Regions from separate parts of the Streptomyces sp. NPDC054975 genome, predicted to be linked through region 2. Evidence: riboswitches for the same ligand, from Rfam matches in the RefSeq annotation. Region 2 holds a riboswitch; each other region holds the start of a gene.
What was found. A riboswitch is a leader RNA that binds a small molecule or an ion and turns the genes downstream of it on or off. The one in region 2 is predicted to bind cobalamin.
Positions count from the first base shown of each region.

Region 1: another riboswitch for cobalamin. It lies ahead of ACWF79_RS33000 (ribonucleoside-diphosphate reductase subunit alpha); the one in region 2 lies ahead of ACWF79_RS15240 (energy-coupling factor ABC transporter permease).
Region 3: another riboswitch for cobalamin. It lies ahead of ACWF79_RS13045 (FecCD family ABC transporter permease); the one in region 2 lies ahead of ACWF79_RS15240 (energy-coupling factor ABC transporter permease).

Region 1 covers NZ_JBSGWV010000074.1:7,425-12,791, forward strand. Annotated here, with positions in the region: gene mctP (monocarboxylate uptake permease MctP) at 1-396, shown strand, start outside; gene ACWF79_RS32995 (GNAT family N-acetyltransferase) at 482-985, shown strand; cobalamin riboswitch at 1,038-1,162, shown strand; gene ACWF79_RS33000 (ribonucleoside-diphosphate reductase subunit alpha) at 1,293-3,677, shown strand; gene ACWF79_RS33005 (ribonucleotide-diphosphate reductase subunit beta) at 3,677-4,693, shown strand; gene def (peptide deformylase) at 4,758-5,367, opposite strand, start outside.
Region 2 covers NZ_JBSGWV010000013.1:36,515-41,881, reverse strand. Annotated here, with positions in the region: gene ACWF79_RS15255 (ATP-binding cassette domain-containing protein) at 1-578, opposite strand, end outside; gene cbiQ (cobalt ECF transporter T component CbiQ) at 575-1,324, opposite strand; gene ACWF79_RS15245 (energy-coupling factor ABC transporter substrate-binding protein) at 1,331-1,672, opposite strand; gene ACWF79_RS15240 (energy-coupling factor ABC transporter permease) at 1,669-2,370, opposite strand; cobalamin riboswitch at 2,400-2,597, opposite strand; gene ACWF79_RS15235 (PTS-dependent dihydroxyacetone kinase phosphotransferase subunit DhaM) at 2,698-3,102, opposite strand; gene dhaL (dihydroxyacetone kinase subunit DhaL) at 3,099-3,713, opposite strand; gene dhaK (dihydroxyacetone kinase subunit DhaK) at 3,721-4,713, opposite strand; gene ACWF79_RS15220 (hypothetical protein) at 4,841-4,978, opposite strand; gene ACWF79_RS15215 (TetR/AcrR family transcriptional regulator) at 5,043-5,367, shown strand, end outside.
Region 3 covers NZ_JBSGWV010000010.1:41,896-47,262, forward strand. Annotated here, with positions in the region: gene ACWF79_RS13030 (MFS transporter) at 1-825, shown strand, start outside; gene ACWF79_RS13035 (ABC transporter substrate-binding protein) at 887-1,906, opposite strand; gene ACWF79_RS13040 (ABC transporter ATP-binding protein) at 1,917-2,702, opposite strand; gene ACWF79_RS13045 (FecCD family ABC transporter permease) at 2,702-3,814, opposite strand; cobalamin riboswitch at 3,912-4,048, opposite strand; gene ACWF79_RS13050 (NAD(P)/FAD-dependent oxidoreductase) at 4,072-5,103, opposite strand; gene ACWF79_RS13055 (isoprenylcysteine carboxyl methyltransferase family protein) at 5,100-5,367, opposite strand, start outside.

The DNA of each region.
Region 1 (5,367 bases), on a different contig from region 2:
ATCAACTTCCAGCTGCTCGGCGGCATCTGGATCCTGCAGACCCTCCCGGCCCTGGTCGGCGGCCTGTTCACCCGCTGGTTCCACCGCTGGGCGCTGCTCGCCGGCTGGGCGGTCGGCATGGTCTACGGCACGGCGGCGGCGTACGGCGTGGCCAGCCCGACCCAGAAGCACTTCGGCGGCTCGTCCGCCGAGATCCCGGGCATCGGCGAGATCGGCTACATCGGCCTCACCGCCTTCGTGATCAACGTCGTCGTCACCGTCGTCCTGACCTTCGTCCTGAAGGCCGTCAAGGCGCCGGAGGGCGTGGACGAGACCTCGCCGTCGGACTACACGGCGGACGCCGGCGACCCGGGCGTCGAGACCGAGATGCCGAAGCTCGGCGCGAGCACGCACTGACGCCGTAGCGCACCACGCGAAGGGCCCGGGGTTTCCGAGCGGAAATCCACGGGCCCTTCGCCGTGCCTCCGGGCAGACTCGGGCCATGGACATCACGATCAGGGCGGTACGGCCCGAGGAGTACGAGACGCTCGGCGAACTGACGGCGGGGACCTACCTGGGCGACGGGCTGCTGTTCTTCGGCGCGGAGGACCCCTATCTGCCCGTCCTCGCGGACGTCGCCGGTCGGGCCGCGGAGGCCGAGGTGCTCGTCGCCGACGACGGCGCGGGCCGGATCCTCGGCGGCGTCACCTTCGTGCGGGGCGGCACGCGCTGGGCGGACGTGGCGCGGGCCGACGAGGCCGAGTTCCGGATGCTGGTGGTCGCCCCCGACGCGCGCGGCCGGGGCATCGGCGAGGCACTGGTCCGGGCGTGCGTGGAGCGGGCCCGGGCGCTGCCCGGCTGTGTCCGGATCGTGCTCTCGACCGACCCCGAAATGGCCGCCGCCCACCGCGTGTACGAGCGGATGGGATTCGTACGCACCCCGGAACGGGACTGGTCGCCGATACCGGACATAGTCCCGCTGCTCACCTACGCCCTGGAGCTGTGACGCGACGCGACACAACATGTGGGGGGTGCCACGAGCGGCGCCCCCCACATGTATGCTCGACCTCGCTGTCGTCGCAGGGGAATCCGGTGCGAATCCGGAACTGTCCCGCAACGGTGTGCTTTTGACGGCTTCGTCCGTCCGGTCAGTCCGAAGACCTGCCGACAGCGCGCCCGGTCCTTCCGTTCCGGGTGCCACAGACGTCCGGGCCTCGCGGAGTGGGCCGCGGCGCGGCGCAGCCCTGCGTACGGGGATGGCCGCTGCCCGCCTCCCTCCGCCCGGCCCCGAGCCGAGCGAGGGAGAGCCCCACGTGACCATCGCGCCCGCCGATCCGGCCGCAGCGATCGAGAGCGACGGTAACGAGAGCGACGGACCCGGGACCGTGCTTCTGCGGACCCTGACCCACCTCACCGCCGACCTCCCCGACACCGACCCCGGCAAGGTCGCCGCCGCCGCGCTGCGCGGCCGCAACGCCGGTTCGGACGAGGCGGAGCTGCGCGAGCTGGCCACCGAGGCGGCCGCGGGTCTCATCGCCGAGGACCCCGCCTACTCCCGGCTCGCCGCCCGGTTGCTGACGATCACGATCGCGGACGAGGCCGCCTCCCAGGGCTCGGTCCGCTTCTCCGCCTCGGTCGCCGTGGGGCACCGCGAGGGCCTGATCGCCGACCGCACGGCCGACTTCGTCACGCTGCACGCCGAGCGCCTCGACGCGCTCGTCGACGACGCCGCGGACGACCGCTTCGGCTACTTCGGTCTGCGCACCCTCTACTCGCGCTACCTCCTGCGCCACCCGATCACCCGCAAGGTGATCGAGACCCCGCAGCACTTCATGCTCCGGGTGGCCTGCGGTCTCGCGGAGAACGACTCCACCCGCGCGCTGGACGAGGTCGCCGCGCTGTACGGGCTGATGAGCCGGCTGGACTACCTGCCCTCCTCCCCCACGCTCTTCAACTCCGGCACCCGCCACCCTCAGATGTCCTCCTGCTACCTGCTGGACTCCCCGCAGGACGAGCTGGACTCCATCTACGACCGGTACCACCAGGTCGCGCGCCTCTCGAAGCACGCGGGCGGCATCGGCCTGTCGTACTCCCGCGTCCGCGCCCGCGGTTCGCTGATCCGCGGCACCAACGGGCACTCCAACGGCATCGTGCCGTTCCTGAAGACGCTGGACGCCTCGGTGGCGGCCGTGAACCAGGGCGGGCGGCGCAAGGGCGCGGCCGCGGTCTACCTGGAGACCTGGCACGCGGACATCGAGGAGTTCCTGGAGCTGCGGGACAACACCGGTGAGGACGCCCGGCGTACGCACAACCTGAACCTCGCGCACTGGATCCCGGACGAGTTCATGCGCCGGGTCAACGCCGACGCCGAGTGGTCGCTGTTCTCCCCGGCGGACGTGCCCGAGCTCGTCGACCTGTGGGGCGAGGAGTTCGACGCCGCGTACCGCGCCGCCGAGGCGAAGGGCCTGGCCCGCAAGACCATGCCGGCCCGTGACCTGTACGGCCGGATGATGCGGACCCTGGCCCAGACCGGCAACGGCTGGATGACCTTCAAGGACGCCTCGAACCGTACGGCCAACCAGACCGCCGAGCCGGGCCACACGGTCCACTCCTCCAACCTCTGCACGGAGATCCTGGAGGTCACGGACGACGGCGAGACGGCGGTCTGCAACCTGGGCTCGGTCAACCTGGGTGCCTTCGTCACCGGCGGCGACATCGACTGGGACCGGCTGGACGAGACCGTCCGTACGGCCGTCACCTTCCTCGACCGGGTCGTGGACATCAACTTCTACCCGACCGAGCAGGCCGGCCGCTCCAACGCCCGCTGGCGCCCGGTGGGCCTGGGCGCGATGGGCCTCCAGGACGTCTTCTTCCAGCTGAAGCTGCCGTTCGACTCCCCCGAGGCGCGTGCGCTGTCCACCCGTATCGCCGAGCGGATCATGCTCGCCGCGTACGAGGCCTCCGCCGACCTCGCCGAGCGCAACGGCCCGGTGCCGGCCTGGGACAAGACCCGCGCCGCGCGCGGTGTCCTGCACCCCGACCACTACGACGTCGAGCTCAACTGGCCCGAGCGCTGGGCCGCGCTGCGCGAGCGGATCGCGAGCGTCGGCATGCGCAACAGCCTGCTGCTCGCCATCGCGCCGACGGCGACGATCGCCTCGATCGCGGGCGTGTACGAGTGCATCGAGCCGCAGGTCTCCAACCTGTTCAAGCGCGAGACGCTGAGCGGTGAGTTCCTCCAGGTCAACGCGTACCTCGTGGACGAGCTGAAGAAGCTCGGCGTGTGGGACGCGCAGACCCGTGAGGCGCTGCGCGAGGCGAGCGGCTCGGTGCAGGGGTTCAGCTGGATCCCGGCCGAGGTGCGCGAGCTGTACCGGACGGCGTGGGAGATCCCGCAGCGCGGTCTGATCGACATGGCTGCGGCCCGCACCCCGTTCCTGGACCAGTCGCAGTCCCTGAACCTGTTCCTGGAGACGCCGACGATCGGCAAGCTGTCGTCGATGTACGCGTACGCCTGGAAGCAGGGCCTGAAGACGACGTACTACCTGCGCTCCCGCCCGGCGACGCGGATCGCCCGCGCCGCTCAGGCGTCGGCGACCGCCACCGCCACCGCCCCCATCCCCGTCCAGCAGGCCGCCGACCCCGACGCCGTCGCCTGCTCCCTTGAGAACCCCGAGTCCTGCGAGGCCTGCCAGTAATGAGCTCCAACGAACAGAAGAACCTGCTGGACCCGGGCTTCGAGCTGACCCTGCGTCCGATGCGCTACCCGGACTTCTACGAGCGCTACCGCGACGCGATCAAGAACACCTGGACCGTGGAGGAGGTCGACCTCCACTCGGACGTCGCCGACCTCGCCAAGCTGACGCCGGGTGAGCAGCACATGATCGGCCGGCTGGTCGCGTTCTTCGCGACCGGCGACTCGATCGTGGCGAACAACCTCGTGCTGACGCTGTACAAGCACATCAACTCCCCCGAGGCGCGCCTGTACCTCTCGCGCCAGCTGTTCGAGGAGGCCGTGCACGTCCAGTTCTATCTGACGCTGCTCGACACCTACCTGCCCGACCCGGAGGACCGCGCGGCGGCCTTCGACGCGGTGGAGAACATCCCCTCCATCCGCGAGAAGGCGCAGTTCTGCTTCAAGTGGATGGACTCGGTCGAGAAGATCGAGCGCCTGGAGACCCAGGCCGACCGCCGCCGCTTCCTGCTCAACCTGATCTGCTTCGCGGCGTGCATCGAGGGCCTGTTCTTCTACGGCGCCTTCGCCTACGTGTACTGGTTCCGCTCGCGCGGTCTGCTGCACGGTCTCGCGACCGGCACCAACTGGGTGTTCCGCGACGAGACGATGCACATGAACTTCGCCTTCGAGGTCGTGGACACCGTCCGCAAGGAGGAGCCGGAGCTCTTCGACGACGCCCTCCAGCAGCAGGTCACCGACATGCTGAAGGAGGCCGTGGAGGCGGAGCTGCAGTTCGGCCGTGACCTGTGCGGCGACGGCCTGCCGGGCATGAACACCGAGTCGATGCGCGAGTACCTCCAGTGCGTCGCCGACCAGCGCCTGGTCCGTCTCGGCTTCGCGCCGGTCTACGGCTCCGAGAACCCGTTCGCGTTCATGGAGCTCCAGGGCGTCCAGGAGCTGACGAACTTCTTCGAGCGCCGCCCGTCCGCCTACCAGGTGGCGGTCGAGGGCTCGGTGGACCTGGACGAGGACTTCTGAGCCTCGCCGGTACGGCGAAGGGCCCCGCTCCGGGGGGAGCGGGGCCCTTCGTCGTACGCCGAGGTCAGTCGTTCGGGACGGTCTCGTAGCGCGGGGTGCCCTCTTCCATCTGGCGCAGCGCGTCCTTGCGGTCGCGCTTGGAGAGCTTGTCGATGTACAGGAAGCCGTACAGGTGGTCCGTCTCGTGCTGGAGGCAGCGGGCGAAGTAGCCGGTGCCCCGGACCTTGATCGGGTTGCCCTGGGCGTCCTGGCCGTGCACCTCGGCGTAGTCCGGGCGGGCCAGCGCGGCGTACGCGGTCGGGACGGAGAGGCAGCCCTCGTTGGAGTCGTCCAGGTTGCGGCGGTCGGCCGGGAGGTCCTGGAGCACCGGGTTGACGACGACGCCGGTGTGGCGGACGCCCTCGTCGTCGGGGCAGTCGTAGACGAAGACCTTGAGGTCGACACCGATCTGGTTCGCGGCCAGGCCCACGCCCTCGGCGGCCTTCTGGCTGGCGAACATGTCGTCGATCAGCGCGGCGAGCTTGTCGTCGAACTCGGTGACGTCCTTGCACTCGCGGTGCAGCACCGGGTTGCCGACGACGGTGATCGGACGCGCCGTGCCCCGCTCGCGGTACGCGAGCTCACGCGCCTCGCAGTCCTCCGTGTCGACGACGAAACCGTCGTTGATCTGCTCG
Region 2 (5,367 bases):
CCCGCGTCCCGCAACCGGCCGAGCACCTCAAGAAGGCGCTCCTGGCCGTGCGGGTCGAGCCCCGCCGTCGGCTCGTCCATGATGAGGACCCGGGGGCGCATCGCCACCGCCCCGGCGATCGCCGCCCGCTTCCGCTGGCCGTACGACAGCAGATGCGTCGGCCGGTCCTCCAGCGCGACGATGTCCAGCGCCTCAAGGGCCTCGCGGACCCGGAGTCGTACCTCCTCCTCCGGCAGACCCAGGTTCATCGGCCCGAACGACACGTCCTGCCCGACCGACGCCGCGAACAGCTGGTCGTCCGGGTCCTGGACGACCAGCTGCACGGTCGTCCGCAGACGGGTCAGCCCCTTCCGGTCGTACGACACCTCCGTGCCGTCGAGCCGCAGGACCCCGCTGTCGCAGCGCAGGCCCCCGCTGAGCAGCCGCAGCAGCGTCGTCTTGCCGCCGCCGTTGCGGCCGAGCAGGGCCAGCGCCCGGCCCTCCGGGACGGCGAAGTCGATGCCGTCCAGGACCACCGGCCCGTCCTCGTAGGCGAACGTGGCCTTCAGCAGTTCCACGACAGGGGGTGCGGGGCTCACGGCAGGGACCTTTCCAGTACGAGAGTGAGGGCGACGAGCCCGGCGAGCAGGCCCGCCGTCGAGGCGAGGAAGCGGCCCGAGATCGCGGCCTCGGGCACCAGGACCCGCAGCGTCCCGTCGTACCCCCGCCCCGCCAGCCCGGTCTGCAGACGCTGCGCCCGGTCGAAGGCGCGGACGAACGCCGTGGCGCCGAGCCCGGCGAGCGAACGCCAGGTCGCCGCCCGCGTGGTCAGCCCCAGCCGGGCCGCCTGCGCCTGTCGGATTTTGGATATCGCATCCAGAAGAAGAAAGCTGATCCGGTACATCACCAACGCCACATCCACCACGGGCGCCGGGACCCCGGCCCGCACCAGGCGCGGCAGGACATCGGACACGGGCGTGGTGAAGGCGAACAGCAGCACGCCCAGGGACGCGGACGACGTCCGCAGCAGCAGCTCACCGGCGTGGACCGGCCCGTCCTGCGCGAGCACGACGAGTCCCCGGTCCCCTCCCACCTCGAACAGCAGCGGGATCGCCCCGGTCACACAGAAGCCCAGTGGGATACGGAACGCGCGCCACAGCTGACGCCCCGGCACCCCCGCCGGACCGAGAAGGACGACCAGGGTGGCCGCCGCGACCAGAACGGCACCGGGCCACGGCGGCAGACAGACCGCGCACAGCGTCAGGCCGAAGCCGAGCACGGCCTTCTCGCACGGATGACGGCGGCGCCAGCGACTGCTGTGCGCCGCCGCGTCGATCGGCAGCACCGGCGGTTACGTGTCGTCCGACGCCGACTGCAGCGCCTTCGCCTCGGCCCGGGCCTCGCCCTGCTTGCGGCCCCTGTGCACGCCGAAGTAGTACGCCAGCACGCCGGCGCCGAGTGCCGCCTGAAGGGCGAAGAGGGCCGACTCGATCTCACCGGAGGCGGGCTCGTAGAGCGGGCTGAACCACGGTTCGTAGTCGGGAGCGATCTCCGTGATCGCCGCCTCCGCCTCGCCGTCGGCTCCGGTGAACGGTTCCTCCTTGTGGTCGCCGAGGCCCAGGACCAGCGGCAGCACCGCCAGAGCCGCGACGACGAGCAGAATCAGGGAGTTGATCTTCGCGTTCCGGCTCATCGGGCGCTCGCCTCCGCGGTGTCGGCCTTCTTACGGGACGGGAGCAGAATCCCGAGCCGGGTCAGATCCCCCTTGCTGGACTGGGTGAGCAGCCGCATGACGAGCACGGTCAGCAGACCCTCGCTGACCGCGAGCGGCAGCTGCGTCACGGCGAAGATCCCGCCGAACTTGGCGAGCGCCCCGGCCACACCGCTGCCCGGGTCGGGGAAGGCCAGCGCGAGCTGGACGCTGGTCACGCAGTACGTCGACAGGTCGGCGACGAACGCGCCGAAGAACACACTCACCATGAGCGGCACGTCGAAGCGGCGCAGCAGCCAGTACGTACCGAATCCGGCCCACGGCCCGACGATCGCCATCGAGAACACATTGGCGCCGAGCGTGGTGAGCCCGCCGTGCGCGAGCAGCAGCGCCTGGAACAGCAGCGTGATCGTGCCGAGGACCGCCATCACCGGCGGACGGAACAGGATCGCGCCCAGGCCCGTACCGGTCGGGTGCGAGCAACTGCCCGTCACGGACGGGATCTTGAGAGCGGACAGGACGAACGTGAACGCGCCGGACGCGCCCAGCAGCAGGGTGGACTCGGGGTTGGCCTTGACCTCGCGGGTCAGCGCGCGGACGCCGTGGACGACGAAGGGAGCGGACGCGACGCCCCAGGCGGCCGCGTGCACAGGGGGCAGATACCCCTCGGCTATATGCATGGTTGGGAGACCCTCTCCAGCACCTCGTGGATGGACAACGCACCTTGGCCGGTCTCCTGGCTGACGGGTCATGCCGCCGCGGCTCCGCCTTCCCACACCGCCGCGGTCTCCCGCGGCGGTCCAGTGGCTTCCCCCCAGGGGGATGGAGCCGGACTTCCCGATCACAGTGGCGAGGGCCGCACCGGTACCGCACCGGTTTCCCGTACACCAAGGCGCTGTGACATTAGTGGGTTGACCAGCTACATCACAACACGGGTGCGCTCCCGGACGGTGTGTGACGGATCTCCCGCGCGCCCCCCGCCCGCCCCCGTCCCCTCTCGTGCGCGCTCACTCCTTCCGGTACGTGTACGCCTCCTGCGCCGCTGCCGTCACCGCGTCCAGGTCCCCGCCGGCGCTCGCCGTGACGAGCGCGGCGACCGCGCCCTCGACGAACGGGGCGTCCACGAGGCGCGCCCCCTCCGGCAGTTCGTCACCCTCGGCGAGGAGCGCCTTGACCGTCAGGACGGCGCTGCCGAGGTCGACGAGGAGGGCCACCCCGGCACCGCCGTCGACCGCCTTCGCTGCTTCCACGATCCGCTCGGAGCTGGTGCCCAGACCCCCGTCGGGAGCGCCTCCGGCGGCGGCGACCGGCGCGGTCGCCCCGCCGCCCGCGAGCCCCTGGGCCAGGGCGGCGACGGCGTCGGCCACGGCCGCGCTGTGCGAGACCAGCACGATGCCCACCTGGCCGGTCATGCGGCGGCCACCTCCGCGAGCGCGGCGATCAGCAGCGCCGACGACGTCGCGCCGGGGTCCTGGTGCCCGATGGAACGCTCACCCAGATAGCTCGCCCTGCCCTTGCGTGCCTGGAGGGGTACGGTCGCGAGGGCGCCGCGCTCGGCCGCGTCCCGGGCGGCGGCGAAGGAGTCGCCGAGCGCCTCCGCCGCGGGCACGAGCGCGTCCAGCATCGTCTTGTCGCCGACCTGGGCCCCGCCGAGCCGGCCGACGGCCTCGACCCCGGCGGCCAGCGCCGACGCCAGGTCCTGCCGCGTCACGGACTCCGCCTCGCCGAGTGCCTTGCCGGTGCGGCGCAGCAGCGTCCCGTACAGCGGGCCGGACGCGCCGCCCACGGTGGAGATCAACTGCCGTCCGGCGACGGTGAGTACGGCTCCCGGCGTCGCGGGCGGCTCCTTGTCCAGCACCTCCGTCACGGCGGCGAACCCCCGCTTCAGGTTGGCGCCGTGGTCCGCGTCGCCGATCGCCGAGTCGAGTTCCGTGAGGTGCTCGGCCTCACGGTCGACGGCGGCCGTTGCCGTGGCCAGCCAGCGGCGGAAGAACGCGGCGTCGAGCTCGTTCACTTCGGACATCCCTCTCTCACCGGCCCCAGCGCAGCGCGGCCGTCTGCACGGGCGCGTCCCAGAGCCGCAGCATCTCCTCGTCGGCCTCGCAGAGCGTCACCGAGCAGCCTGCCATGTCCAGCGAGGTGACGTAGTTCCCGACGAGCGTGCGGGCGACGGGCACCCCGCGCTCGGTCAGCACCCGCTGCACCTCGGCGTTGAATCCGTAGAGTTCGAGCAGGGGCGTGGCCCCCATCCCGTTCACCAGGGCGAGGACCGGCCCGGACGGCCGCAGGTCTTCCAGTACGGCGTCGACGGCGAAGTCCGCGATCTCGCGCGAGGTCATCATCGCGCGCCGCTCCCGCCCCGGCTCGCCATGGATTCCGACCCCCAACTCAAGCTCACCTTCCGGGAGGTCGAAGGTGGGGCTGCCCTTCGCGGGCGTGGTGCACGCGCTCAGTGCCACGCCGAGACTCCGCGACCGCTCGTTCACCCGCCGCGCGATCGCCTCCACCCGCTCCAGCGGCGCCCCCTCCTCGGCGGCGGCTCCCGCGATCTTCTCCACGAAGAGCGTCGCCCCCGTGCCCCGCCGCCCGGCCGTGTACAGGCTGTCCGTCACCGCCACGTCGTCGTCGACCAGCACCTTGGCGACCTGGATGCCCTCGTCCTCGGCGAGCTCGGCCGCCATCTCGAAGTTGAGCACGTCACCGGTGTAGTTCTTGACGACGAACAGCACCCCGGCCCCGCTGTCGACCGCGGCGGCGGCCCGCACCATCTGATCGGGCACCGGCGAGGTGAACACCTCCCCGGGACACGCGGCGGCCAGCATCCCGGGGCCCACGAACCCCCCGTGCAACGGCTCGTGCCCGGACCCGCCCCCGGACACCAGAGCCACCTTCCCGGCGATGGGCGCGTCCCTCCGCAGCACGACACGGTTCTCGACATCGACGGTGAGTTCGGGGTGCGCGGCGGCCATGCCCCGCAGCGCGTCGGCGACGACGGTCTCCGGAACGTTGATCAGCATTCTCATGGGCTTTCTCCTTGAGAGCCTGGCGGTGGGGCCTACGGCAGTATCGAGCTTGCGGCCCTCAAGGTCACGTGTCCTGGGCGCCCGGGGTGGTGCTGTGGCCGGGGCCTCGCCGCCGTGTGACACCGGCTCAGACCGGGGCGCGCAGAGGGATCGAGGCGAGTTTGGCCGGGTCGACGACGATCCGGATGCCGGCGATGCGGCCTCGGGTGACGGTGAAGGCCGGGAGAAGGTGACAAGCCCGGTCCGCCGGGACCTGCTCGGGCACCGGTCGCTTCCCTGAAAACGTGGCGCGTCAAGGTTTTAGGGTCGGTGAGGGCTAGAGTGCCTGAGTGAGCACACGAGGGTCCCGGGGGCCTTACGCCAAGACCGCCGCCAAGCGGCAGCAGATCCTCGACGCCGCCCTGGCGGCCTACGCCGAGGCGGGCAGCAGGGGGGTGTCGGTGCGCGACATCGCCCAGCGGGTGGGGTTGACCGACGCGGGGGTGCTGCACCACTTCGGCAGCCGGGAAGCCCTGCTCGCCGCGGTGATCGAAGCCCGTGACACCTCCGCCGCCGAGGCGTACGGCCCGGAGACGGTGCTGTGGCGCACGGAGTTGCTGGCGGAGAATGCCGCCACGCCCGGGCTTGTCAAACTGTTCCTGGACATCGCGGCGG
Region 3 (5,367 bases), on a different contig from region 2:
GGCCGCGCGGCGACCCTCATCACGGCCACGCAGTCTCTGACCGCCCTGCTCGCGGCGCCCCTCGTGGCCGTGCCCGCTCTGCTGTGGGGGTGGCAGGGTGACCTGTGGGCGATCGCCGCGATCGCGGCCGTACTCGCCCTGTACTTCCTGCTGCGAGGCCGCCGTCGCGACGACGGGCCCGACGCGAACGCGGAGGCAGCGGACAAGCCGAAGAAGCCGGGGTACCTGGAGTCCTTCCGTCTTCTGGGAGCGCTTCCCGGAGTGGTCCCGCTGCTGCTGGTCGCCATGCTGCGCACGGCGGCGTTCATGGGGTACCTCGCCTACCTCGCGGCCTTCTACGACGAGCGTTTCGGTCTCGGGCCGGAGACGTTCGCGATCGTGTGGACGCTCAGCGGTGCCTCGTTCTTCCTCGGGAACCTGTTCGCCGGCCGGCTGCTGAGCGCCGAGCGGCCGAGGATCTCCAACGAGCGGCTGATGACGCTCGCGCTGCTGGTGGCGCTGTCCGCCCTGGTCGGGGTCTTCTTCACGCAGTCGCTGCTGCTGGCCCTGCCGTTGACGGCGCTCATCGGTGTCGGGCACGCGACGGTGGCGGCCTGCGTCACCACGCTGCTCGTCCGGCGGTGCGGCTCGTTGCGCGGGACCGCGCTGAGCATCAACGCCGCCGGCATGAGCTTCGGCGTCTTCCTCGGCGCCGGGCTCGGTGGCGTGGGACTCGCGCTCGGCGGGTACCCGGGCACGGCGGCCGCCCTGGGCGGGCTGACCCTCGTGGCGATCGTCCTCGCCCGCGTGGTGGCCAGGTCCTCCACGCCCGCCGCGGGCGACTGAGACGGCGCGCAAAGGGCCTGGGGAGCGCGCCGTGTCCGCGTCCGCAGGCCCTGTGGCGTCCCTACCGCTTCAGGTTCCGCAACTCGGCGGCCAAGGAGGCGATCGCCGCCGGGTTGCGCGGGCTCTCCACCAGTTCCACGTAGTCGAGGACGACGATGCGGTCGTTCTTGATCGCCGAAACGCCCGCGAGCGGCGGGTAGGACTTCAGGAACTGCCGCTTCTGCTCCGCGCTGACGTCACCGTAGTCGTTGATGACGATGACCTCGGGGTCCCGCTCGACGACGGTCTCCCAACCGACCGTCGTCCAGCTGTCCTTGAGGTCCTTCATGACGTGGTCGCCCCCCGCCTTGGTGATGATGTCGTGCGGCCCCGCGTAGGCGCCGGACGTCAGGGGCCTGTCGCGGCCGGCGTCGTAGAGGAAGACACGCGGCCGGTCGGCGCCCTTCGGGGCCTTCGCCTGCGCTTCGGCCACCTGCTTCTGGAAGGTCGCGACGAGGGCTTCGGCGCGGTCCTCGACATCGAAGAGCCTCCCCAGGTTGCGCAGATCCACGTACAGCGCCTCGAGCGGCGGCATCACGCCCCGTGCCGTGCCGCGCCCGTTGCGGCACGACTCGGTCAGCACGTACGAGCCGACGCCCACACTCTTCAGCTCCGCGGGGGTGAACCCCTCCCCCTCGTTGAAGCCGTAGTTCCAGCCCGCGAAGACCAGGTCGGCGCGGGAGTCGAGGACCAGCTCCTTGTTGATCGTCTTCTTCGACAGCCAGGTGGTCTTCCCGTAGGCGTCCTTCCAGGGGACGGAGTCGAGATCTCCCTTGTCGTCGGGCATGACGTAGCCCGCCATGCGGTCCTCCAGGCCGAGCGCGAACATGATCTCCGTGATGCCGACGTCATTGGTGACCACCCGCTTGGGTGCGGCGTCGTAGGTCTTCTTCTCGCCGCAGTTGTCGATGGTCACGGGGTAGTGGCCGGCTGCCTTGGCCGCGCCCTCCCCGCTGCCCTGCGAGGTGACCTCGGCACCGCAGCCGCTGAGCGCGAGAGCCGTGGCGAGCAGGAGGGTGGCGGGGCGTGGAAGAGAGCGCATGACGTGTTCCTCACGAGGTGGGAAGGGCGGGCGGGAGACGGTCGAAGAGCAGTTGCGGGGCCCCGGATTCGGGGTGCGGCACGCGGTGCGCCCGTACGCCGAAGACCCCGGCCAGCAGTTCGGGTGTCAGTACCTCGTGCGGAGCGCCGGAGGCGACGATCCGGCCGCGCTGGATCACGTACAGCAGGTCGCAGTGGACGGCGGCGAGGTTGAGGTCGTGGAGTGCGGTGAGCACCGTGATCCGGCTGTCCCGTACCAGGGACAGCACCTCCAACTGCTGGGCGATGTCGAGGTGGTTGGTGGGTTCGTCGAGGACGAGCACCTGCGGTTGCTGGGCCAGGGCGCGGGCGATCAGGACCCGTTGCTTCTCCCCGCCCGAGAGCGTGAGGAAGCCGCGGTCGGCGAGGTGGCCTGCGCCGACCCGTGCCAACGCGGCCTCGCACGTCTGCCGGTCCTCGGCCGTGGTGCGGGCGGCCGCGCTCTGGTGCGGCAACCGCCCCATCGCCACGACCTCGGTGACCGTGAAGTCGAACTCGGCGACGGACTCCTGGGGAAGGGCGGCCAGGCGCCGGGCGCCCTCCCGCGCGCTCATGGCGTGCAGATCCTGCCCGTCCAGCCGGACCGTGCCGGCCGTCGGGCGCAGCGCCCGGTAGACGCACCGCAGCAGGCTGGACTTCCCGCTGCCGTTGGGTCCGACCAGCCCGACGAGCTCGCCTTCGCCCGCCCGCAGAGTGACGTCCTCCACGAGCTTCGCGCCCGCGAGCGCCACGGTCAGGTCGTCGATGTCGATCCTCATCAGGAGCCTCCGAAGCTGTACGACCGGTGTCTCATCAGCAGGACGAAGCACGGCACGCCGATCACCGCGGTGAGCACGCCCACGGGAAGTTCCGTCGGTGCCATCACGACGCGGGAGAGGATGTCCACCCAGATCATCAGCACCGCGCCCACGAGAGGTGCGACGGCCAGCACCCGCCGGTGGTCGGCGCCGACCAGCATGCGTACGCCGTGGGGAACCATCAGCCCGACGAAGCCGATGGCACCGCTGACGGCGACCACGGCGCCGGTGACGGCCGCGGAGACCACGAAGAGCTCCTTGCGCAGCCACCCCGCGTCCACGCCCAGGGCGGCCGCCGTCTCGTCGCCCATGGCGAGCGCGTTCAGTCGGCGTGCCGACAGCGCGAGGCGGACGAGGCCGGCGAGCACGGCGCCCGCGGCGATGGGCAGGGAGGCCCAGTCGGCCCCGCCGAGGCTGCCGAGCATCCACATCATCGCGGAGCGGGCGGCCTCGCCGTGCTCGGCCGCGAAGACCATGAACGTGGTGACGGCCGAGAAGCCGTAGTACATCGCGCTGCCCGTGAGGACCAGCCGCATCGGGGTCAGACCGCGAGCGGTGCGGGCGATCGCGTACACCAGCACCATGGCGAGGAGCGCGGAGAGGAACGCGGCCGTGGACAGCGCCCAGATGCCGAGCGCGCCCAGCGCGCCGAAGAGCAGGACGGCGTTGGCTCCGACAGCGGCGCCCGACGAGATGCCGAGGACGAACGGATCGGCGAGCGCGTTGCGGACCATCGCCTGCACGGCGACCCCGACGGCCGAGAGTCCCGCGCCGACGACCGCGGCCAACAGGGCGCGTGGGAAGCGCAGTTCCCAGACGATGGTGTACGCCGACACCTCGTCGGGGGTGATCGCTCCACCCGTCAGCCCGGCCCGGAGGTGATGGAGCACCTCGCCCCAGGAGAGACCCGAAGCCCCGATCCCCGCCCCGCAGGCGAGGGAGAGCACCAGCGCGGCGCACAGGGCGACGAGAAGAGGCGGCAGGGGGACGCGCCGTGGCGGGGCAGGCCCGGTTCCCGTGCGAGGGGCGTCCGGCGGCGCGGCGATGCCGCTCTGTTCGACGGGTAGGGCCACGGCGGGTCGCCTTCGCCTTGGGCCGTGCCACACGTCAGGGAGCAGCCGACGACGCGGTACGTCCGGCGCAGCGCCCTCTCGCAGTCCACGGCGAGCTGTCAGGAGCCTTCACCGCCGCGGGTAATCGGGCTCACGGGTGCGCGGACCTGCGTACAGGTTCGTCACTCCGCCTACCGTTGCGGGTCAGCGCCGGACTTCGACCGGACTTCCCCCGCGGGGCGTTGGCAGCTTATCGCGCTCCCGGCGGTGCGCCGCCATCAGGCGAGAGCGTTCACCGCGAGGGTGAAGACGAAGGGAAGCCGGGCCGCGGCCGGCACGATCCTCTCTGCCAGCCAGGGCTGTTGGCGAGCCCGCACCAGGCAGTCGGTCAGCAGCCTGTGCCGGAAGGTCGCTTGCTGCCACGCGGCCTCGTACGCCCCGGGCGAGCCGCGGCGCAGCTGGTCGATCAGCACCCTGGCACCGGCGAGAGCCAGGGAGACACCCTCGCCGGTCAGCGCGTCGACGTATCCGGCGGCGTCGCCCACGAGCAGGACGCGCCCGTGGACGCGTGTACGTACCTTCTGGCGGAGGGGACCCGCACCGCGCACATCGCCGACCGCGGCCTGCCGGGGCAGTGTGGCGGCGAGTTCGGGAAAGCCGGTCAGCTGCTCGTCGAACGGGGCGCGACGGGAGGTCAGGAGCGCGACGCCCAGGAGCTGTGGTCCGAGCGGGGTCACGTACGCCTCACCGTAAGGCCCCCAATGGACCTCGACGTACGGGGAAGGCGGCGCCACGGCGTAGTGCCGGCGGAGCCCGTAACGCGGGGTGCCCGCGTCGGGCACCCCGAGGCCGAGCGAACGCCGCACCGGCGAGTGCAGCCCGTCGGCGGCGACCAGCCAGTCGGCGCGCACTCCCGTGGCGCTGTCCAGGACGCCCTCGGCGTCCTGGCGCACGTCCCGCACGCGCAGCGGCAGGACGGGAACTCCGGCGGCGAGGACGGCCGTGTGCAGGGCTGCGTGCAGGGCGGTGCGCCGCACTCCCAGGCCGGAGCCGTGCCGGAACTCGGCCTGGGCGTGGTGCGGGCCCTGCCGGTAACGGATGCCGGCGATCGGCCGGCCGGGCACGTCCAGTCCCAACGCGCGCAGTTCCCTGACGGCCCCGGGCATCAGCCCCTCCCCGCAGGCCTTGTCGACGGGCATCGCGCGCGGTTCCGCCACCACGACGTCGAACCCCGCCCGCACGGCGTGGAGCGCGGTGGCCAGTCCCGCCGGACCGCCGCCCGCGATCAGCAGGTCGTGCGTGCGGGTCACGCCGCGATCGCCCGGCCCAGGGCGGCGTTCTCGCACCGGACGCGGACGGCGAGCAACAGGGCGTTGGCCACGGTGAACACGACGGCGGTCAGCCACGCGGAGTGCACCAGGGGCAGCGCCGCGATCTCGGCGACGACCGCGACGTAGTTCGGGTGGCGCGCGAAGCGGTAGGGCCCGGCCTGCACGAGACGCGCGCCCGGGACGACGATGACACGCGTGTTCCAGTACGGCCCCAGGGTCATGACGCACCACCAGCGCAGCGCC